One region of the Rhodoferax sp. SPJ21 genome, then DNA from elsewhere that is predicted to be linked to it. Evidence: predicted binding sites of a transcription regulator. Region 1 holds the regulator's gene; each other region holds the start of a gene.
The links. The regulator sigma-54, encoded in region 1, starts transcription at its own class of promoters, with help from an activator protein. The targets are predictions, from matches to a motif close to TGGCANGNAANCTGCTTT.
Positions count from the first base shown of each region.

Region 2: the regulator sigma-54 is predicted to act here: its motif matches at 3,224-3,241, upstream of AC4BBN_RS07130 (ammonium transporter).
Region 3: the regulator sigma-54 is predicted to act here: its motif matches at 5,755-5,772, upstream of AC4BBN_RS06240 (PEP-CTERM sorting domain-containing protein).

Region 1 is NZ_JBYZMO010000002.1:3,517-10,992, reverse strand. It holds gene AC4BBN_RS07810 (PsiF family protein) at 1-88, opposite strand, end outside; gene argS (arginine--tRNA ligase) at 224-1,897, shown strand; gene AC4BBN_RS07800 (SPOR domain-containing protein) at 1,910-2,626, shown strand; gene AC4BBN_RS07795 (thiol:disulfide interchange protein DsbA/DsbL) at 2,707-3,366, shown strand; gene lptA (lipopolysaccharide transport periplasmic protein LptA) at 3,476-4,099, shown strand; gene lptB (LPS export ABC transporter ATP-binding protein) at 4,108-4,860, shown strand; gene AC4BBN_RS07780 (RNA polymerase factor sigma-54) at 4,868-6,445, shown strand; gene AC4BBN_RS07775 (THUMP domain-containing class I SAM-dependent RNA methyltransferase) at 6,490-7,476, shown strand, end outside.
Region 2 is NZ_JBYZMO010000001.1:1,552,342-1,559,817, reverse strand. It holds gene AC4BBN_RS07145 (aminotransferase-like domain-containing protein) at 1-402, shown strand, start outside; gene AC4BBN_RS07140 (TraB/GumN family protein) at 415-1,404, shown strand; gene AC4BBN_RS07135 (hypothetical protein) at 1,704-1,910, shown strand; gene AC4BBN_RS07130 (ammonium transporter) at 1,951-3,153, opposite strand; gene AC4BBN_RS07125 (HDOD domain-containing protein) at 3,406-4,626, opposite strand; gene flgL (flagellar hook-associated protein FlgL) at 4,637-5,920, opposite strand; gene flgK (flagellar hook-associated protein FlgK) at 5,938-7,476, opposite strand, start outside.
Region 3 is NZ_JBYZMO010000001.1:1,368,509-1,375,984, reverse strand. It holds gene AC4BBN_RS06255 (beta-glucosidase family protein) at 1-1,530, shown strand, start outside; partial or broken gene AC4BBN_RS06250 (methyl-accepting chemotaxis protein) at 1,661-1,855, shown strand; gene prsT (XrtA/PEP-CTERM system TPR-repeat protein PrsT) at 1,953-4,817, shown strand; gene AC4BBN_RS06240 (PEP-CTERM sorting domain-containing protein) at 4,897-5,697, opposite strand; gene AC4BBN_RS06235 (sensor histidine kinase) at 6,137-7,476, opposite strand, start outside.

The DNA of each region.
Region 1 (7,476 bases):
GGGGAGTTGGCTCCTTGTCGGCCGCATGGACCAGGCCCATAGACAGAGTCAGACCCAGGGCGGCTAGGAGAGGTAATAGTTGTTTCATGCAAGCTCCAGAAGAGATGTTTGTGGGGGTAAATCCAGTGCGCGAGGTCCGAAGACGACTGGATTGCAACCCATAACGCCGCAATGCGCAAGCCGGAGGACCGGGGTAGCAATGACCCCCCGGTAAAATCCGGCCATGCTCTCAGTCAAACACGAATTGCTCGCGGCGCTGGCCGTCGGGCTGGAAAAAATTGCCCCCGGCGCTGGCGCTAAAGCCGCGTTCGAGTCCCCTAAAGTGGCCGCGCACGGCGATTTCGCCTGCACCGCCGCCATGCAACTGGCCAAGCCGCTCAAGCTGAACCCGCGCCAGCTGGGTGAAAACCTGCGCGTGGCTCTGCTGGAGCAGCCAGCTTTCGAAAAATGGGTCGAGGCCATCGACATCGCCGGCCCGGGCTTCATCAACATCAAACTCAAGCCCGCCGCCAAGCAGGAAGTGGTGCGCGAGGTGTTGGCCGCCGGACTCAGCTTCGGCGTGCAGCCCAGCAACAACCAGCATATCCTGGTGGAATTCGTCTCTGCCAACCCCACCGGCCCGCTGCATGTGGGCCACGGCCGCCAGGCAGCGCTGGGCGACGCCATCTGTAACCTGTACGCCACCCAGGGCTGGGACGTGTACCGCGAGTTCTATTACAACGATGCTGGCGTGCAGATCGGCACCCTGGCCACCAGCACGCAGATGCGCGCCAAGGGCTTCAAGCCCGGCGACGCCGAATGGCCCGAAGCCGCCTACAACGGCGACTACATCGGCGACATCGCGCAGGACTTCCTGACCGGCAAGACCGTCAAGGCCGACGACCGCGAAGTCACGGCCTCGGGCAATGTGGACGACCTGGATTCCATACGCGAATTCGCCGTGGCTTATCTGCGCCGCGAGCAGGATCTGGACTTGCAAGCATTTAAGGTGAAGTTCGACAACTTCTACCTGGAGTCCAGCCTGTACACCAGCGGCCGTGTGGACGCCACCGTCAAGCGCTTGCAGGAAGCCGGCAAGACCTACGAGCAAGACGGCGCGCTGTGGCTGCAGTCCACCGACTACGGCGACGACAAGAACCGCGTGATGCGCAAGACCGACGGCAGCTACACCTACTTTGTGCCCGACGTGGCCTACCACATCGCCAAGTGGGAGCGCGGCTTCACCAAGGTGGTGAACATCCAGGGCACCGACCACCACGGCACCATCGCCCGCGTGCGCGCCGGCCTGCAGGCGGCCAATGTGGGCATCCCTCAGGGCTACCCAGACTACGTGCTGCACACCATGGTGCGCGTGGTGCGCGGCGGCGAAGAGGTGAAGATATCCAAGCGTGCCGGCAGCTACGTGACCCTGCGCGACGTGATCGACTGGACCAGCAAGGACGCGGTGCGCTTCTTCCTGCTGAGCCGCAAGCCGGACACCGAATACACCTTCGACATCGATCTGGCGCTGGCCAAGAACAACGACAACCCGGTGTACTACGTGCAGTACGCCCACGCCCGCATTTGCAAGATGCTGCGCGACTGGGGTGGCGATGTGGCGAAACTGCAGGGCGTGGACTTGTCCAGCCTGCTGGTTCCCCAGGCACAGACTTTGATGCTGCAACTGGCCAAGTACCCCGAGATGCTGACCGCAGCAACCGATGGCTTTGCCCCGCACGACGTGACTTTCTACCTGCGCGAGCTGGCCGCCAACCTACACAGCTACTACGACGCCGAACGCGTGCTGGTGGACGACGAGCCGCTCAAGCTGGCGCGCCTGGCCTTGGTCGCCGCGTGTGCGCAGGTATTGCACAATGGCTTGGCAGTTCTGGGCGTGGATGCTCCAGAAAAAATGTAATTGACAGCAAGCATGACAAAACACAAGCAAAGCGGCGGCACCATCCTGGGCTTCATCATCGGGGTGGTGGTCGGCCTGGGCTCGGCGCTGGCGGTGGCGGTCTATGTCACCAAGGTGCCGGTGCCGTTCATGAGCGGCAAAACCCAGGCCAATGGCGCAGACCACGACGCGGTCGAAAGCCAGAAAAACAAGGACTGGGACCCGAACACCCCCTTGCACGGCAAAAACACGGTGCGCCCTGCTGCGCCCGTGGCATCCGGTGCGGTGGATGCGGCGGCCCCGATGGTGGTGCCACCACCAGCCCCGGCGGCGACTCCGGCTGTGGTGCCCGCACCCCCGGCGGCAGTTGCCGCCAAGCCAGAAGCGAAGCCAGAAGCCAAGCCATCGGCGGCCGCTTCCGCGGATCCGTTGGGTGATCTGGCCAAGGTTAAAGCCAAGGCAGCTGCGTCGGCGACTGTGGCCACGGCGCCTGCGCTGGCACCCACGGCTGAGCCGTTTGAGTATTTCGTGCAGGCCGGTGCCTACCGCACGCCCGAAGATGCCGAGGCCCAGCGCGCCAAGCTGGCGATGATGGGCATGGAGGCCAAGGTCACCGAACGCGAGCAGTCCGGCCGCACCGTCTACCGGGTGCGTATGGGCCCTTATGCCAAGCGCGATGATGCCGACCATGCCAAGGACCGGCTGGAAAGTGCCGGTAACGAAACCACCCTGGTGCGAGTGCAGCGCTGACCAGCCCTATTGAAGCTGGTGCCGCGCGCTGAACTTTTGCGCCCGGCGCCGGTCCGACCCCCCACAAGGAGTGATTTGCAATGAAACGTCGTGAGTTTTCGCTGGCTTCAGCGGGTGTGCTGGCTGGTTCCACGCTGGCTGTGGGCCACACCGGTAGCGCCTTGGCGCAGGGCAAGCCGCCCGTGGCAGGCACGGATTATCTGGTGCTGGACAAGCCGGCGCCTACCGAAGCCCCGGCCGGCAAGATTGAGGTGATCGAGTTCTTCTGGTACGCCTGCCCGCATTGCAATGCGTTTGAGCCCGCACTGGTGGAGTGGCTCAAGCGCCTGCCCAAGGATATTTCCTTCAAACGCGTGCCTGTGAACTTTCAAGACAGCTTCATTCCGCCGCAAAAGCTCTACTACACGCTGGAGGCCCTGGGCCAACTGGATGCCCTGCATGGCAAGGTGTTCAACGCCATCCATGTGGAGCACCAGCGTCTGGACAAAGATGATCTGGTGATCGCCTGGGCCGTGAAGCAGGGCCTGGACAAGACCAAGTTCACCGAGACCTACCAGTCCTTCGGTGTCAGCACCAAGGTGCGCAAGGCGTCCCAGTTGCAGCAGGCCTACCAGGTGGCGGGCGTGCCCGCGCTGGGCGTGGCCGGCAAGTTCTACACCGACGGCAGCCAGGCGCAGAACATGCCGCGCGCACTGACCATCGTGGAATATCTGGTGGCCGAGCAGCGCAAGAAAGCCTGATTCCGTCAAGGCCAGAGAGATGAAAAAGCCCGCGTCAGCGGGCTTTTTTCTGGCTACGTCCAACTCAGGGTGGCTGGCCGTTACAATGGATTGCAAGATTCGTGCCTCTATGAAAATCAACACCCTACTCTCATTGCTCTTGGTTTGTTTCGTCGGCCTAGGCGGAGCAGCCCACGCGGAAAAAGCCGACAAACTTAAGCCTATGAATATCGAGGCGGACGCGGCGCGCTATGACGATCTGAAGCAGACCAACGTTTTTACCGGCAAGGTGGTGATGACCAAGGGCACCATCATCATCCGTGGCGCCCGCGTCGATGTGCGCCAGGACGCCGAGGGCAACCAGTTCGGCGTGGTGACGGCCGAGCCGGGCAAGCTGGCGTATTTCAAGCAGAAGCGCGACGGCCTGGACGAATACATAGAAGGCGAGGGCGAAACCATCGAGTACAGCAGCAAGCTGGACAACGTGCGTTTCATCAAGCGGGCCATTTTGCGCCGCCTGGTTGGCAGCAAGGTGAACGACGAAATCACCGGTGAACTGATCGTCTACGACAACACCACCGACGTATTCACCGTGGACAGTGGCACAGCCGGCAGCAATCCCGGTGGCCAGAATGGCCGCGTACGCGCCATGTTGACCCCCAAGGCCGCAGCGTCGGCCCCTAGCGGCACGGCGCCTGCCGGTGCTGCACCGGTGCTGCGCTCCACTACCACGCTGGAGGGCATGAAGAAGTGACGGCGGTGGTGGAGTCGGGAGAAAGCCGCCTGGAGGCGCGCCATCTGCAAAAAGCCTACGGCAAGCGCAAGGTCGTGAAAGACGTGACCCTGGCCGTCAAAAAAGGCGAGGTGGTGGGCCTGCTAGGCCCCAACGGTGCGGGCAAAACTACTTCCTTCTACATGATCGTGGGCCTGGTGCGGGCCGATGGCGGCCATATTTCCATCGACGGCCAGTCGGTGGAGCACATGCCCATCCACCGGCGTTCGCGCCTGGGCCTGAGCTATCTGCCCCAGGAAGCCTCGATTTTCCGCAAGCTCACGGTGGAAGAGAACGTGCGCGCCGTGCTGGAACTGCAGCACGACGAGGCCGGCAAATCCCTCACCCACGCCGAGATCGAAAAGCGCCTGACGGCCCTGCTGCAGGATCTGCGGGTGGAGCATTTGCGTGAGTCGTCGGCCATGGCCTTGTCCGGTGGCGAGCGCCGCCGTGTGGAAATCGCCCGTGCCCTGGCCACCCAGCCCCGTTTCATTCTGCTGGACGAGCCCTTTGCCGGTATCGACCCGATTGCCGTGATCGAGATCCAGCGCATCATCGGCTTCCTGAAGTCGCGCGGCATTGGCGTGCTGATCACCGACCACAACGTGCGTGAAACGCTGGGCATTTGCGACCACGCCTACATCATCAGCGACGGCCATGTGCTGGCCGAGGGCACGCCGTCCGAGATTGTGGACAACGCCGATGTGCGTCGCGTCTACCTCGGCGAACATTTCAAGATGTGATGTCCCGATGAAGCAAGGCTTATCCCTACGCGTTTCACAGCATCTGGCGCTGACGCCCCAGTTGCAGCAGTCCATCCGCCTGCTGCAACTGTCCACCCTGGAACTGAGCCAGGAAGTGGACCAGATGCTGGACGACAACCCGTTTCTGGAACGCAATATGGACGAGGCTCCACGCGAGGAGTTCGGCCTGGCCCAGTCCGATACGCCGGTCAGCACAGGGGAGCGTGAGGCTGAGGTTGCTACAAGTTCTATAGCTGAATACGCAAGTGAATCCAGCGCGGAAGCCCCAAATGATGCTGAATCCCCTTTGACCGGCGGTGACGACACCAGCTGGGATGGCGACGGCACTTCCGAGATCAAACCCGACGACAGCGAATGGGGTGGCGATGCCCCGGCGCGCCAGAACAACCTGGGCGATGACGGCGAGATGGACGCCACCGAGCTGGCCCGCAACCAGGAGTCGCTGACCAGCTATTTGCACCGCCAGGCCCTGGCCCTGCGGCTGGGCGAGGTGGACCAGGCTGCGCTGCGCTTTTTGATCGAGTCGCTGAACGACGACGGCTACCTGGAAGACGATTTCGAAACCCTGGCGCGTGGCCTGGCCGGCGACGACGCCGAGAGCGTGGAAGAGCTGGTACACCGCTTCACCGTGGCGCTGAGCTTGCTGCAAAGCCTGGAGCCGGCGGGCGTGGGCGCACGGCATCTGGGCGAATGCCTGTTGCTGCAGCTGCAGAGTTTGCAGTCCGTGCTGGGCGAGGACCCTGCACGCAAGGTGGCTATGCGCATCTGCCGCCAGTCCATGGATCTGCTGGCCCGGCGCGACGTGAAGCGCCTGGCCCAGCTGTGCCGCGCCACCGAGACCGACATCAAGGCCGCCATGGCGCTGATCGCTAGGCTGGAGCCCAAGCCGGGGCGGCGCTTTGTCGATGTGGAGCGCAACATCGTGGTGCCCGACGTGATTGTGGTCAAGGTCGGGCGTGGTGGCCAGGCCCGCTTCCGCGTGCAGCTGAATGCCGAGGTCATGCCGCGCTTGCGCGTGCACGACATCTACGCCAATGCGCTGCGCCAGCACAAGGGCGGCGGCAAGGACTCGTCGAACAATGCCGCGCTGCAGCAACGCTTGCAGGAGGCGCGCTGGTTCATCAAGAACATCCAGCAGCGCTTTGACACCATCTTGCGGGTCAGCAACGCTATCGTCGAGCGGCAGAAGAACTTCTTCAGCCACGGTGCGTTGGCCATGCGCCCCCTGGTGCTGCGCGAGATCGCCGACGAGCTGGGTCTGCACGAGTCCACCATCAGCCGCGTCACCACCGCCAAATACATGGCCACGCCCTACGGTACCTTCGAGCTGAAGTATTTCTTCGGTTCGTCCCTGGGGACCGAGACCGGCGGCAATGCGTCCAGCACTGCGGTGCGCGCGCTGATCAAACAGTTTGTTTCGTCTGAAGACCCCAAGAAGCCGCTCAGCGACAGCCAGCTGTCCGACATGCTGAAAGAGCAGGGCATTGAATGCGCGCGCCGCACCGTGGCCAAGTACCGCGAAGCGCTCAGAATTGCTCCGACGAATCTGCGCAAGGCTTTGTAATGGACGGCACCGGACAAGCCCGGTGACGCTATGAAACGATTGATATGAACCAACTTCAACTATTTTTACCCTGCGCCGCCGGCGTGGAAGAGCTGCTGGCCGAAGAGGTGCATGGCATTACCGGCCTGCAGGGCGAAGACCTGCGCGTGATGCGGGGCGGCACGCTGGTGCGTTCCTCCTGGCGCGACGCGATGCGCCTGAATCTGCACAGCCGCCTGGCGCAGCGTGTGCTGATCGAGCTGTCCAACACCGAATACCGCAGCGAAAAAGACCTGTACGAAGCCGCCAGCAATGTGGCCTGGGAGATCTGGTTCACGCCCAAGCAAAGCTTCAAGATCGAGGTCACGGCCCAGCACAGCCCGCTGAATTCGCTGAACTTCGCCGCGCTCAAGGTGAAGGACGCGGTGGCCGACCGCTTCCGCTTCAAGACCGGCGTGCGCCCTGACGTGAACGTGCAGTGGCCCGATGTGCGCATCTACCTGCACCTGACCACCGAGCGCGCCACCATCTACATCGACACCTCGGGCGACGCGCTGTTCAAGCGCGGCTGGCGTGAAGACAAGGGCGACGCGCCGCTGAAAGAGACGCTGGCTGCGGCCATGATCGCCGCCAGCGGCTGGGACGGCACCACGCCCCTGTACGACCCCTGCTGCGGCAGCGGCACCATCGCGATCGAGGCCGCGCAGATCGCCTGCAATATTGCGCCCGGCAGCCTGCGCCGCTTTGGCTTTGAGAAGCTGCTGCCGTTCCAGCCCCATGTGTGGTCCATCATCCAGGACCAGGCCCACGAGGCTGAGCACGAGCCCCAGACGCAGATCTTCGGCAGCGATGTGGCCTTCCGCATGGTCGATTTCGCGACCCGCAATGCCGAGCGCGCGGGTGTCAGCGGTGTGGTCGAGTTCCGTGGCGGCGATGCCTTGCAGCGCATGCCGCCAGCCGAGTCCGGCGTGATGCTGCTGAACCCGCCCTACGGCGAGCGGATTGAAGTCGCCGGTGTCGCTGGCCGGCGCGAAGCCGCGCAGACCGAAGAC
Region 2 (7,476 bases), on a different contig from region 1:
GCGCTGGTCGAGCGCCTGCTGGACACCAAGCTACTGGCCACCCTGACCACCCCGGCTTTGCTGGAAAAGGCGCTGGCCTGGTGCATAGACCAGGGCCAGCTGCGCCGCCACGCCGAGCGGGTGCGTACCCGGCTGGACCAGGCCCGTACCCGCAGCGTGCGTCTGGCGCTGGCGGCGGGCTGCACGTTTGCGTCCGAACCCGCAGGCCTGTTTGGCTGGGTAGATACCGGCGTGGATACCGATGCCCTGTCGCAGCGCATGCTGGACGCGGGCTATATGCTGGCGCCGGGCGGGCTGTTTCACCTGGCTCGCCCACCCAGCAGCCTGATGCGCATCAACTTCGCCAGCACCCAGGACGCGGCTTTCTGGCGGGTGTTCGAGCGGGTGCGCAATGGCACTTGATATGCTGGCGCGATGCTTTTAAGAGTTCCACTGCACCGTTTCCTGTGTGCCGCTTTGGCGGCCTGCCTGATGGCTCCGCTGCTGGCCTGGGCCCAGCCGTCCAGCGCAGACGAAGCGCTCGCCGACTGCGCCAGCCGCTACCCAGCGCTGGTGGCCACGCCAGACAGCCCGGTGCGCGACCGTGGTTTTCTGTGGCGTATCAGCAAGGGCGGCCACACCTCCTACCTGTACGGCACCATGCATATCGGCAAACCCGAGTGGGCCCGGCCAGGTCCGCAGACCCAGGCCGCGCTGGACGCGAGCCAGCAGCTGGCGCTGGAAATGGACGCTGTGCCCGCCACCGTCCAGGCCCTGATGGCCGGCTTGGCGCGCCAGCCCGACCAGGTGCTGGCTCCCTCCTTGGAGGCGCGGCTGCGCCAAGCCATGGCCCAAGCCTGCCTGCCCCCCGCTGTGAGCGACATGTTTGCGCCGGAAATGCAGGTGGCCACCTTGGCCATCGGCATGCTGCGCGCCGACGGATATGCGGGCGATTGGGGCGCAGACGTCCAGCTGGCCGCCACCGCCCACGCGCGCGCCATGCCGGTGGTGGGGCTGGAAACACCGCAAGACCAGGTGCGCTTGCTGCTGGCCACCAATGCCGAGGAGCGCAACGAGGGCGTCCAGGAGCAATTGGACGATATGGCTTCTGGCAAGGCACGGCGCATCGCTTTGCGCATGGTGCGCATGTGGGCCGAGTCCGATCACGCCACTTTGCAGGGCTACAAGGCCTGGTGCGAATGCTTGCCGAAGAACGACCGCGAACGTCGCGCAATGAAAGCCCTGCTGGACGACCGCAACCTCGGCATGGCCCAGGCCATAGACCGTCTGCATGGGCAGGGCAAAGCCGTCTTCGCCGCAGTTGGCAGCCTGCACATGGTGGGCCCCACCGGTATTCCGGCCTGGATGGCCCGGCACGGCTACCGGGTGCAGCGCGTGGTGTTTGGCCCTGCGGGCAAAATTTAAGCTGCGGCCGGCATGGTGCGCGTGCTGGCTGTATTTGCTATGACTTATGTAGCTTCTTGCGCATGTATTTACTGCGCTGGAGGTACTTTTCTCTATGTATTTTCGTAGGCTTCAGGCGTAGCGAAGAGCGCACAGGTGCGCAGTTTGACGCGCATCAAACTTCGTGGAATTCGGGGCTGTGTGGATGGCATGGGCTGCAGTTTGTTACCCATGGGCGGGGCATCCAACCTACACTGGCGTCCGCTACTTTTCATGGGGGTGGACTTATGGCTACACGCGCATTCGGTTTGGATAACCTCTTGGACGACCTTCGCAGCCGGTATGGAGAGGCTGATGCGGTCGTGGTGCAGCTCAAGGCCGAGTTGGACAAGCGGCGGCAGGACGAGCAGTTGCACCCCCTGGTGGAGCGGCGCGCCAAGAATTCCCCGGCCAAGTCCCATTCGCGGGCTGGCTGGCAGGGCAAGTTCAAATCGTCCCACGACGCACCGGCCAGCTTTTTGCACTAGCGCGTGGCAGGAGCCTCCCGCAGGCTCCGGGGCCAAGCCGCTACCAGCTGGCTTCGCGGTCAGGTGTGGAGCCGATCTTGTGGATGGACAGGTCGGCGCCGTCAAACTCTTCTTCGGCCGACAGGCGCAAGCCCATGGTGGCTTTGAGCGCGCCGTAGACCACGGTGCCAGCCAGCAGAGCCCAGCCCGCGCCCATCGCCGTGCCTATCAGCTGCGCCGACAGGCTGACACCGCCCATGCCACCCAGGGCTTTGCTGCCAAATATGCCCGCCGCGATGCCGCCCCAGGTGCCGCACAGGCCGTGCAGCGGCCACACGCCCAGCACGTCGTCGATCTTCCATTTGTTCTGCGTCAGGGTGAACATTTGCACAAAGATGGCGCCGGCCACGCCGCCCACCACCAGCGCGCCTAGCGGGTGCATCAGGTCGGAGCCGGCGCACACGGCGACCAGGCCGGCCAGCGGGCCGTTGTGCACAAAGCCGGGGTCGTTGCGGCCCAGCACCAGTGCCACCAGCGTGCCGCCCACCATGGCCATCAGCGAATTCACCGCCACCAGGCCGGAGATCTTGTCCAGCGTTTGCGCGCTCATCACGTTGAAGCCAAACCAGCCCACGCAGAGAATCCAGGCGCCCAGCGCCAGGAAGGGGATGTTCGATGGCGGATGGGCGCTGAGGCTGCCGTCCTTGCGGTAGCGGTTGCTGCGCGCACCTAGCAGCAGCACGGCCGGCAGCGCCAGCCAGCCGCCCAGGGCGTGCACCACGACGGAGCCGGCAAAGTCATGGAACTCGGCGCCGGTGGTGGCTTTCAGCCAGGCCTGCACGCCGAAATGCTGGTTCCAGGCAATGCCTTCATAGAAGGGGTAGACAAAGCCGACGATGACCGAGGTAGCGATCAGCTGCGGCCAGAAGCGCGCCCGCTCGGCGATGCCGCCGGAGATGATGGCCGGAATGGCGGCTGCGAAGGTCAGCAGGAAGAAGAACTTCACCAGCTCGTAGCCATTGCGCGCGGCCAACTGCTCGGCGCCGATGAAAAACGAGGTGCCATAAGCCACGGCGTAGCCCACCACGAAATACGCCACGGTGGATACCGAGAAGTCCACCATGATCTTGACCAGTGCATTGACCTGGTTCTTCTTGCGAACCGTACCGAGTTCTAAAAATGCGAAACCGGCGTGCATGGCCAGGACCATGATGCCGCCGAGCAGAATGAACAAGGCGTCTGCGCCCTGTTTTAGTGCTTCCATAGCTTCCTCAAGAGATGAATTGTTTTGTTTTGGTGCGCCAGAGCCGAATTGCACAGGCATGCGCCAAAACAAAGCAAGAACCGCACCATATATGTGCGAGTGCGCCATGCTGCTGGAATCTATGGTTTTGAATTGCTATGTTTTATATAGCTTGTGGCGTAGTTCTTGTATGCGCTAGAGCATCTTTTTGTATATATTCTCAAGGGACGCATGGCAGGCGCGGTAGGCGCCACCTCGGTGCATGGGGCCGGCTTAGGCGGCGAGCTTCAGCGCGGCCAGGGTGCGCAGCAGGGCGCGGTTCACGTCCTCCAGCGGCATGCCCAGCTGGTGGCAGAGCGCCCGGGTGGCGGTGCCGTGGCCGTTTTCCAGTGCGCAGGCAATCTGCAGCAGGGGCGCGTAGGGGCCACTGCCGTGCAGCGTGGCCGCGTAGATGCGGCTGGACAGCGGCACCCGGTGCAGCGCCGTGCCCAGGGGCTCGCCCATCAGCACGTCAATTTGCGAGAACAGGCCGCAGAGGTAGATCTCGCGGCTGAGCTCTTGCTCGGCGCCAGCGTGCATCAGGTGCTCCATCAGCTTGGCGCGCAGCACGATGGAGGCTTTGACCGGCCGCAGATTCGGGTCGCTGGAGGCGCCGGGCAAGATTTCATACAACCAGCGGCGCAGCGCCTGCAGGCCCAGCATCATCAGGCCGTGGCGCACCGATTCGATGGTGTTGCGCAGGCCCACAGAGGCCGAGTTGGCATAGGCCAGAAAGCGGAAGGTGAGTATGGGCTCGGCGCACAGCAGGGACTCAATGTGCTCGGTGCTGCGGTCTTCGTCCACGGCGCGGATCATTTGCAGCACGGCCTGGCGGTCCGGGCCGGTGGCCTTGTGCTGCAGGGCGTAGAGGATGTCTTCGTCCGGCCAGCCCAGCAGCGCGGCGGCGTTTTGCTGGTCCAGGCAATGCTCCATCAGCAGGCGGCTGGCAATGCCTTCGTACATTTGGCCAGCCTGCACCGGGCTGTGCAGCGCGCCTTGGGCACCGGCCCGCTTGCGCGCTGCGGTTTGCAAGGCGCTCAGCGCGGCCTGGGGCGACAGGTAGAGCAGGTGGGTGAAAAAGCAGCGCTCTAGCGCGCCACCGGGCAGCAGATCGGCCTCGCCGCGCCACACCATGCGCAGGCCGCGCCGGTGCGCGCGCTGCACGCGGTCGCTGATGGCGGGGGCTTGTAGCCAGTCGCCGCGCACTTCTATCCAGTGCCGGCTGCCGCTGGCCTGGTCCAGCAGGTCGCGCAGTAGCTCGGGTGACTTGGGGGAGAGGAGCCAGGGTGGGGTGCTCGCGTCGCCCTGTTCCTGCAGGGCGGCGAGCAGGTGGGCGGCATCTACGGCGGTGTCGGGCCGTGTTTCTATGAACAATTGCACCGCCGATAGCGCGCGGCGCCGGTCCCACAGTGGCCGGTATCCCAGGCTGACGCTGCCCAGCACGGTGGCGTTCATGGCATAAGGCTCAGCTGATGTAGTTGAACAGTGACAGCTTTTGTATCGATGCGTAGGACTGCAGGGCGGCCTGGTAGGCGGTTTGCTGGTTCTTCTGGTCGGCCACGGCGGCGTACATGTCGATGTCTTCCGCGTTAGAGCGGTCACTCTCGGCCTGTGTGGACTTGAGGGTTTGCGCGTCGGTGATGCGGTCGGCCCGGTTCAGCAGGTCGCCCGCGTGGCCACGGCTGGCGCTGATCTTGGCCAGGCTGTTGTCGATCTGTGCCAGGGAGATGGCCTGTTCCTGGTTGAAATTGGCGTCGGTGCTCTTGGCGCCGGTGGTGGTGGTGACGCCCGCTGGGTTCTTGGCATACATGGAGTCGATGGTGCGGTCCAGCACGCTGAAGATGCTGGGCCGGTTGGCCAGCACATTGGCGTTGACGTCCAGCGTGTCGCCGTTGCCTGGCGCACCGCGCACCACCATGGAGATGCCGCCCATGGTGATGGCCTGGCCGGCCGTGTAGGTCTGGGCCGCCGAGGTTGTGGCCGTGGTGTTATTGGTCACCGTGTAGGTGGTGGCGCCAGTGGCAGGGGGCACGGGGGCGGTGAAGTTGATGGTGTAGTCGGTGCCCTGGGCGGCCGTCAGAGTGGCGTCCACCACGGTGCCCACATCGGAAAACGCGGTACCGGTATTGGTGCTGCCCAAGCTGATGTTGAACACACCATTGCCCTGCGGTACGTCCATCCAGGTCGCGCGGCCATCCAGCGCGTAGGGGATGGCGACCGTGGTGGCCGAGGTCTGGCCTGGCAGTCCGTTGAAGCTGTAGTCAGGGTCTGGTACCACGCCATCGGCGCTGGTCTGGAACGGTGTGGCCGCACTGCCCAGGCCGTTGAATAGTGGCATGCCGTTGCTGTCCTTGGTGTTGGCCAGGGTCAGCAGTTCGTCCCGGATGCTGGTCAGTTGGTTGGCGATGGTTACTCGTTCGGCCGGGCTGTTGGCACCGTTGCCTGCCTGTGCCACCAGGTCTCGGAAGGAGGTGAGCAGGTTGCTGGCTTTACCCAGGGTGGACTCTGCCTGGCTGATAGAGCTGACCTGGTTGTTCAGGGCGCGGGCTTCCGTCTTGATACGTTCAATGCGGGTGGTGGCGCGCTCGGCCTGGCCGGCCCCGGTGGGGTCGTCGCTGGCGCGCAAGATCTTCTTGCCGGAGGTCACATTTTCTTGCAGCGACGAGAGCTGGGCATAGCGGCTGCTCAGGTTGCGCAATGCCTGGTCGTAGCCGTTGGCTGAGCCCAGACGGGTGAAGCTGTTGCTCATCTAACTCTCCTCGGGTATCAATGGCCAATGCTTTGCAGCATGCTGTCGAAAATGCTTTGCGAGATCTGGATCATCTTGGCCGATGCCTGGTAGGCCTGCTGGTATTGCAGCAGGCGAGCGGCTTCTTCGTCCAGGTTGACGCCGGAAACCCCGGTGCGCGATGTCTCCAGGTTGTCGGAGATCGATTTGGATACGTCGGCGGTGTACTGCACGCTTTGCACCTTGACGCCGACCTGCGACATCAGCGCGGCATAGCCGTCGGACAGCTTGGCGCCGTCGAACAGTTGTATGTCACGCAGGCCCATCAAGGCGCCTGCATTGCCTGCGTTGAGCTGGGCGAAGCTGGTGTTGGCCGGGCCCAGGGTCACAGTGTCGCCAGCTTGGGCCACGCCTGCCATGGTCAGCGACCAACCATTGGCGGGGTTCGTGGTGTCGGCGGGAATGGCCGTGCCTGGGCTGTAGGTAAATGTGCCGGCCACGTCCGAGCGGGTGTATGTGTTGGTGCCAGTGAAGGTCAGCGTAACGGCCGCCGGTATGGGCACAGACTTGGCCGTCAGGTTGCCGACCGACAGGCTGCCGGTATTGGTGGTGCCCATGCTGGCCTGCACCGGGCTGGACACGGCCAGCTGGCGGGGCGATGAGAAGGCGGCCGTGATCTTGGCTGCGGCGGTGTTGTACGGCTGCACCAAGAAGCTGTCGCCGGCGTTGGCGGTACCACCCATGGTCAGCATCAGGCCGTCATAGCTGCCGGTGGTGGCGTCGGGGGTGATGACGGTGTTGTCGGACTTGCGCGTTACCGTGAAGGTGCTGCTGGAGCTGTAGGTCACCAGGTAATCGGAGGCTTGCAGCTTGGCGACGTTGGCCGGGTCCACCGCAACGGCAACCGTGCCGCTGCCGGTGTTGGCAGGGGCACCTGCGCCATTCGCCATGACGACCGGGCTAAACAGATTGCCGCCGGGATTTCCGTCCAGGTCCAGACCCAGCTTGTGCTGCGCGTTGGCGACGGTGGTGATGCTGACGGCCAAGCGCCCGAGCAGGTTCTTGCCCTCGGCCAGGTCGGAGTTCTGAAATTTCAGCAGGCCGGCGATTTCGCCGCCACCCATCATGTTCTCGTCCAACACCACGCTGGAATTGCCGCGCACGATGGTGACCTGGCTGCGTGAAGCGTCCTGTGGATCGGCCTGCACCTTCAACGCGGCAGCGGTCGTTGCAAGCACCAGCGGCTGGCTACCAGAGGCCAGCACCGTGACGGTGCCATCGTCGGCCTCAATCTGGCTGGTTTGCACGTACTGGTTGAGTTGGTTGATCAGGTTGTCGCGTTTGTCCAGCAAGTCGTTGGGCGACTGCCCCGTTCCTTTGGCGCGCTGGATCTGCCCATTGACGGCGGCGATATTGGTGGTCAGCGTGTTGATCTGCGTGACTTTGTCCTGCAGCTCGGTGGTCAGGCCGCTCTGGATATTGTCCAGCTGCGATGCTGCGTCGTTGAAGCGGGCGGCGGCTTCGTTGGTGCGACTCAGCACCACGGTGCGCGCGGTCAGGTCGGTCGGGGCGCTGGA
Region 3 (7,476 bases), on a different contig from region 1:
AACCTGGTGAATGGTGTCAAGGCCTGCGAGAGCAGCTATTTGCTGACCGACGTGCTGAAGAACGAGTGGGGCTTCAAGGGCATCGTCCAGTCCGACTGGTTCTTTGCCGTGACCGATACGGTGCGCGCCGCCAATGCCGGGCTGGACGAAGAACAAGCCGGCAGTTCCGACGACTACACGGCCGCCACCCTGGGCAGCTTCTCGCTGCCGGTGACCTATTTCAACCAGAAGCTGAAAGCTGCGGTGCAGGCCGGTACGGTGCCGCTTGCCCGTCTGGACGACATGGTGCTGCGCAAGCTGCGCACCTTGTATGCGTCCGGTGTGATGGCCTCGCCGCCCACGGCCGGCGGCACCATCAACCAGGCCGCCGGCAACGCGGTGGCTCAGAAGGTGGCGGAGCAGTCTATGGTGCTCTTGAAAAATGCAGTGGCCAGTGGCGACACGGCCAGTGTGCTGCCACTGACCGCCAGCGCCGCACAGACGATCGTGGTGATCGGCGGTCACGCCGATGCCGGCGTGATCTCTGGCGGCGGCTCGGGCGCGGTGCCGGCCCGCGACGGCAATGCCGTCACCTGCCTGGTGCCGAGCTCCGGCATTTTCAGCACCTGCGCCACCTGGTACAAATCGGCGCCGCTGGCGGCCATCCGCGCCATCGCGCCGAACGCTACCGTGACCTATCTGGACGGCAGCGATGCGACGGCCGCCGCAGCCGCAGCTGCAGCGGCCGATGTGGCCATCGTCTTCGCCACCCAGTGGCAGACCGAGGGCACGGATTTGTCGAGCCTGAGCCTGCCCAATAACACCACCGACCCGGCCAACCAGGCCTATGACCAGAACGCGCTGATCACCGCCGTGGCTGCCGCCGCCAAGCGCAGCGTGGTGGTGCTGGAGACCGGCTCCGCCGTCACCATGCCCTGGCTGGCGAATGTGAACGCGGTGGTCGAGGCCTGGTACCCCGGCGTGCAGGGGGGCCCGGCGATCGCCAATGTGCTGTTCGGGGCGGTGAACCCATCCGGCAAGCTGCCGCTGACCTTCCCGCAAAGCGATAGCGATCTGCTGCAGGCTTCCATCTCGGCGACCGACCTGACGGTGAACTACAGCGAAGGCCTGAAGATGGGTTACCGCTGGTATGACGCGCAAAACATCACGCCGCTGTTCCCGTTCGGCCATGGCCTGTCGTACACCCGCTTCAGCTACAGCGGCATCAGCACCCGCTCCAACAGCGATGGCTCGGTGACGATCGGCTTCACGCTGAAGAACACCGGCGCCCGCGCCGGTGCCGAGGTGGCCCAGGTGTACGCCGGTTTGCCGGCAGCGGCCGGCGAGCCGCCCAAGCGCCTGGTGGCCTGGGAAAAGGTGCAACTGGCAGCCGGCGAAAGCAAGGCCGTCAGCATCACCGTCAAGCCCGAGCGTCTGAGCATCTGGAACGCCACCACCCACCGCTGGCAAACGCTTAGCGGTAGCTACAACTTCGTGGTGGGCGGCTCCTCGCGCGACAGCGCCCAGTCCTCGCTGCTGTCGCGCAGCTAAGCTGTGGTTGCTATGTTTTAAATAGCTGCTGGCGCAGGTTTTGCCTGCGCTAGCAGCTTATTTCATTCACATATTTAAGGCTGTGCTGGTGGCCTAGGCGGTACCGTCGTCGCCCTGCGGCAGGGGGCGCGTTGCCCAGGTGTCCGAAGCGGTATCGCAGATCGACCAGACCACCCAGCAGAACGCGGCCCTGGTGGAGCAAATGGCGGCTGCCGCCAGCAGCCTCAAGGCCCAGTCGCAGGAGCTGGTAGACACCGTGGCGGTGTTCCGCCTAGGGGCGGAAGACCCCGCTTTGCGCCATGGGCAGCCGCTACTATCGATTTGATAGCTTGTAGTGCAGTATCTGTCTGCGCTAGAGGCTATTTGTATGGGCGCGTTGTTGGTACCCTGGCTTAGCCATCTTTTTGCGTAAGTTTTAGGGTGTGGCGGCGTGGTTAAGCAGGCGCTTGACGAGGGGCGGTGGTATGCTGATTTCAACTCAGCCCAGTCCTTTTGCCGAGAAAACACTGCCCATGTCTATCCCCATGAGTGCCCCTGATTCGGGGCTTTTCCGTGCTGCCGTCGTTGCTTTTGCTGTAGCTGCGTTTTTAGCCGGCTGCGAACGTGATGCGTTGCAGGCGGGGCGAGATTTTCTCAAGAAAGACGACTACCCCGCCGCGGTTATTGAATTTAAAAATGCGGTGCAGGAAAAGCCCGATTCTGTTGAGGCCCGATTGGCGCTTGCGGACGCGCTGGAGCGCACCTATGACTTGGCGGGCACGGAACAGCACCTGCGCAAAGCGTTGGAGGCGGGGGGCGATGCGGATGTGCTCGTGCCGCGTATCGCCCTGCTCATGCTGGACCGCAGCGACGTCGCAAAGATCGTGAATGAATTCAAGGACCGCCACTTGAAATCTCCCGCAGCAGATAGCGACCTACGTGCCGCTGTGGCCGCTGCCTATGTGGCGCAAAAGCAATATGCGTCCGCGGACGAACAGTTGAAAGCTGCCACTGTGGCGACGCCAGCGACCAAACTTTCGCGTGCGCAGTGGTGGTTGGCACAAGACAAGCGGGAGCAAGCCCTGGCGGTCTTGGACGCGTCTTTGTCGTCGTCCAATGCCGATTGGTGGGTCTTGCGCGGCCTGGGGCGTATTTACGAAGCCAATGGGCAGCGCGAGCCCGCTCTGCAGTTGATGGAGCGGGCCTACAAAGCTGCGCCCTGGCACAGGGGGCTGATGGGTGAGTACGGTGAATTCCTGGTCGGCGTTGGGCAGTTGGACGCCGCAATTGCCATCCGTGCACGGTTGAAGAAATTAGCGCCAGGCTATTACTGGACTCATTACCTCGATGCGCTGGTGCTGTCCCGGCAAGGCCGACTAGAAGACAGCCTGGCAGCAGGCCTGAAGGTACTGAGTGTGGCCCCTGAGCATTTGTCGGCGAGCTTGTTGGTGGCGGCTGCAGAGTTGCAGAAGAACGATTTGTTGATGGCTAGCAAGCGGCTGGAAAAAATTGCGCAGCAATACCCCTATTCCTTGCCGATGCTGCAGTTGATGGCGGAGTCGCAAATTCGCCTTGGCAAGCCGGCGGATGCCGCCGATACGATCAAGCGAGGCTTGGTACTAGCGCCGACCAACCCGCGTTTTTTGTCGTTGCAGGCCGAGAGTGAGCTGGCCCGCGGACAGGCAAAGGAAGCGACCGCCACATTGACTAAGCTCAGTGCCAGCGAGCCCGGCAATGGCGCGTACTTGTTGCGGCTGGCCGAACTTAGTCTGGCTGCAGGTAAAAGGAGTGAGGCCAGCAAATATCTGGACCGCACCACAGAGGCAGATAAAGACAATGCCGCTTTGCGTGACCGGGTCATATCTCTTGCTTTGGCCATGGGCGATATTGCGCGTGTGCGTCAATTGGCCGACTACACGATGAAGGCGAGTCCGAAAGACCCGCATGCGCATTTGACGATGGCCGCCGCCCTGGATGCCCAAAAGGACCCGGTGGGCGCCTGGCGCGAGACATCCGTGGCGTTGGATACGCAGCCTGCATTCCAGCCTGCGTTGTCCGCTCTAGGCATGCTGGCGAAAACGCCAGAGCAAAAGGCGGATGTGCTTGCCCGGTATGAAAAAGCCATTCAGGCCAAACCGTCTTCGGCGCAAACTTACCTGGAATATGCGCGCCTCTTGCGCGTGCAGAAAAATGATCCAGCGGCTAGGTTGGCCATTCTGGAAAAAGGCGTTATTGCCTTGCCAGACTCTACCACCCTACGCGAGGCGTTGGTGCAGGAACATATCCGTTCTGGCAAACCCGACACAGCCTTGAGTGTGGCCCAGACTGGCGCGTTCGCCAACAATGCGCCACCAGAGGCGACGGCATTGTTGGCTTCGGTGTATGAGCGTGCAGGAAGCCTGCAGCAGGCAACAGAGGCATACCGCAAGCTATCGGTCAACTATCCGCAGCGGGCCGATTGGCGGTTGAAGTTGGCAGAGCTGGAGATTGTGAGCAACCGCAAGAAGGAGGCCACCACTATTTTGCGCGCCTTGATGACGGAGCGTCCGTTTGATCCCATCCCCTACATCACATTGGCGAAGCTGACCTGGCCTGATAATCTGCAAGAGGCGTTGTCCATTGCGAGGGAGTTGCAAGCACGCAGTGCGCAGAAGTTGACCGGCATGCTTCTGGAGGGCGACTTGCTGGTATTGGCGAACCAGCCAGACCAGGCGATCCAGCAGTTCAGTAAAGCCGTGAAAGCAGGCGGTTCGCCAACCGCTAATTTGCGCATCGTCAATGTATTGGACGGTACCCAAAATGGCGCCAGCGCAGAACAGGAGCTGGCAGATGTGATGCGCAAGTTTCCAGATGATCCGTCTGTCGTCGGGTTTGCAGCGCAACGCGCGCGCGCGCAAGGGCAGCGGGCCAAGGCGGTGGAGCTACTGCAGAAAATGGCCAGCCGCGATCCGCGCAATCCAATTGTGTTGAACGACCTGGCTTGGGCGCAGGTGGAGGCAAAGCAGCCCCAAGCATTGAGCAATGCCCAACGTGCAGCCGACCTGGCTCCGAATAATCCTCAGATCCTGGATACGCTGGGCGTCGCCCAAGCCCAGGCGGGTCAGCACAAGGATGCGGTTGACACCTTGCGTGTCGTCGTCAACATGGTGCCCGAGGTGGCTGCTGCACGGCTGCACCTTGCGCAGGCTTATATAGCGGCAGGTAAGACTAGCGAGGCAAGTAGTTTGATGCAGTCGTTGGATTCTAAAAAGCTGAACCCAACCGAGCAATCCGATTTGGCCCGCATGAAATCCCAGCTAGGGGCTTGATTGCCGTGCCAGAAAGCAAAACAGGTGGCCATGGCCACCTGTTTTGCTTCTACCCTGGCTTGCCCAGGGTACTGGCGTCTTAGGCTGCGGTTGCCGCCCGGCGGCGGCGTGTGGTCACCAGGCCAGCCAAGCCTACGCCGACCAATGCGAGCGAAGCAGGCTCTGGTACGTCGTTCACGGGTGGCGTGATAGCGCCAAAGCCGTCCAGGTACACATAGCCAGTATGGCCCGTGGGTTCGCAGTCAGCTGCCAACACGGACAGCGTGAAAGTGTGGCCAGACAAGGCCGCGTCGATTGGCAGTTGCTCGACTTGCCAGTCGGAGGTGTAGAAGAACCCACCCAGCGTGGAGAAGCGCGTATCCACGCCACCACCGCCAGCTCCGGCGTTGTAGATGCGGCTGATGACATCCAGGTTGGTGGTGTCGTCGTGCAGCGTGATCATCATCAATGCGGACTGGTTTTGGCTATGGCCGCCGTTTTCCAGCACAGCTTTCCATGCGAAGAAGATATTGGCATCGCTGTAGTTGGCCACGGTTTGGCTAATAGCTGACGCGTATCCACCGTTGGTTGTATCTTCTACGCGGTAGGAATAGTTACCGCTGTAGACGGTGGAGCCCAGTGCTGCACCGATGTTGGGGTCTACGGTGCCACTTGCTATGACAGCAGAGTGTTGCGAGCCAGTGTTGTATTGGCTTCCGCCGGGCAGGAAAGTCGCCGGAGTGATCTGCGAGTTGGCAATGGAAGAGCGATCTCCGCTGCTGCCAACGGTCCAGCTCGAGGTATCACCTGCTTCAAATCCGCCGTTGACGAACGACGCGGCAAACGTTGGTGCGGCAAAAATGGTTGCGGCAACGATGCCTAATGCTTTCTTGAAAGTCATATGGGTCCTTTCTTGGGTGAATAAAAATACCGAAATTTGGATCGGTATTTAGCACCAGAAGCATTAATTGCGCCATTTTGGTAAAGTTTCTTAAGTTGTTGATATTAAAGAAGATTTATTGGTTAATTAATTTGTTTGTGTCTGTAACGTAAAGATAGTCGACACTTTTATGGCCCGCTTGGCGGGCAACGTTGGAGGAGATTCTTTGCGGGTCACACGGGGCCCGCATTGCTGCGTGGCATTGCTCGGGCCGAATGGGATAGTCAATGGTGTCGGCCATCGCTGCTGGACGCGAAGCTGCCCTTCACGGAGGTTGGTCAGGCGGTTGCGAGGGTCCCCTCGCCAGCGTGTCCCGCATGCGGCTACTGGTCGTGTTTTGCTGCGCAGCCGCGTGCAGCGCAACGGTGAACTCTAACGTCAGTGCAAACGGCGCTGCGGCCTAAATTGATTCTGATACAGGCCGGCATTTCGCCGCCGGCAAACTCAGGCGCACGCACAGACCTTGGGGCAACACACTCAATGCCTGGGCCGAGCCGCCATGGCGCAGCGCAATCTCTGCCACGATGGACAAGCCCAGGCCGCAGCCACCGGGCACCTCGCTGGCGCGCCAGAAGCGTTCGAACATGCGTGGCAGGTCTTCCTCGGACAGGCCGGGCCCGTTGTCTTCCACCTCGACGATGGCCTGGCCTTCCTGGCTCTGCACCCGCAGTGTCACGGCGGCGCCCCGGCCCGCATAGTGCAGTGCATTGTCGATCAGGTTGCTCAGGGCTTCGCGCAGCAGCAGTTTTTCGCCCTGGGTGATCAGCTTGTCGTCGCCTTCGAAACCCAGGTCGATACCGGCTGCGATGGCGCGTGGCGTCCATTCGCGGGCCACCTCGCGCGCCAGGGCGGCAATGTCCAGCGGCTTCTGCTGGATGTCGGCCTCGGTCCGGGCCAGTGACAGCAGCTGGTGTACCAGGTGGGCGCTGCGCAGTGCGCCGGAGTGCACCTTGGTCAGGCGGTCTTGCAGGGCTTGCGGGTCGCGCTCGGTCAGTGCCAGCTCGGTCTGGCTGATGAGGCCCGCCAGGGGGGTGCGCAACTGGTGGGCCGCGTCGTTAATGAAGCGCTTTTCCTGGCCCAGGCTGCGGCGTACCGCGGCCAACATATGGTTTACGGCCTCGGCCAGGGAGTGCACCTCTTGCGGCGCCTGGGTGAGCTCGATGGGTGACAGGGTAGTGAAGCTGCGCTGCGTGCGGTCGCCTAGCAGGGCTTCGAGCCGGTTCAATGGCTGCAGGCCCCGGCCCACGCCGATGTACACCACAATGCCCAACAGCGCGCCCAGCAGCAGCAGGGGCAGCAGCATGTCGGCCACCAGTTCACGGGCGATGCGCTGCTGCACGGCCAGGCTTTTGGCCACCTGCACACGCAGGCGCTGGGGGGCATCGGCCTCGCCGTAGTTGACTTCCAGCAGGGCCACGCGCACCGGTTTTTTGTCCAGCAGGGCTTCGTAGATCAGCGGCTCGCCTGGTTCCACCCGTACGTCCAGCAGCGGGTCGGGCAGCATGCTGTTGCCCAGCACAAACTGGCCCGGTGGCGACGACACCATATAGCTAACCCGGTCGGTCGGGTCCTGTTCAATGATGTCGCGCGCGGCACGCGGGAAGTCCACCAGCAGGCCCGACCCCATGGGCTTGACCTGGCGCGCCAGCGAGCGCACCGATTGGGTGAGCGACTGGTCTATGCCCTTTTCGGCGTAGTTCAGCGCAATGCGGTAGGCCAGCAGCCCGCCCACCAGCCACA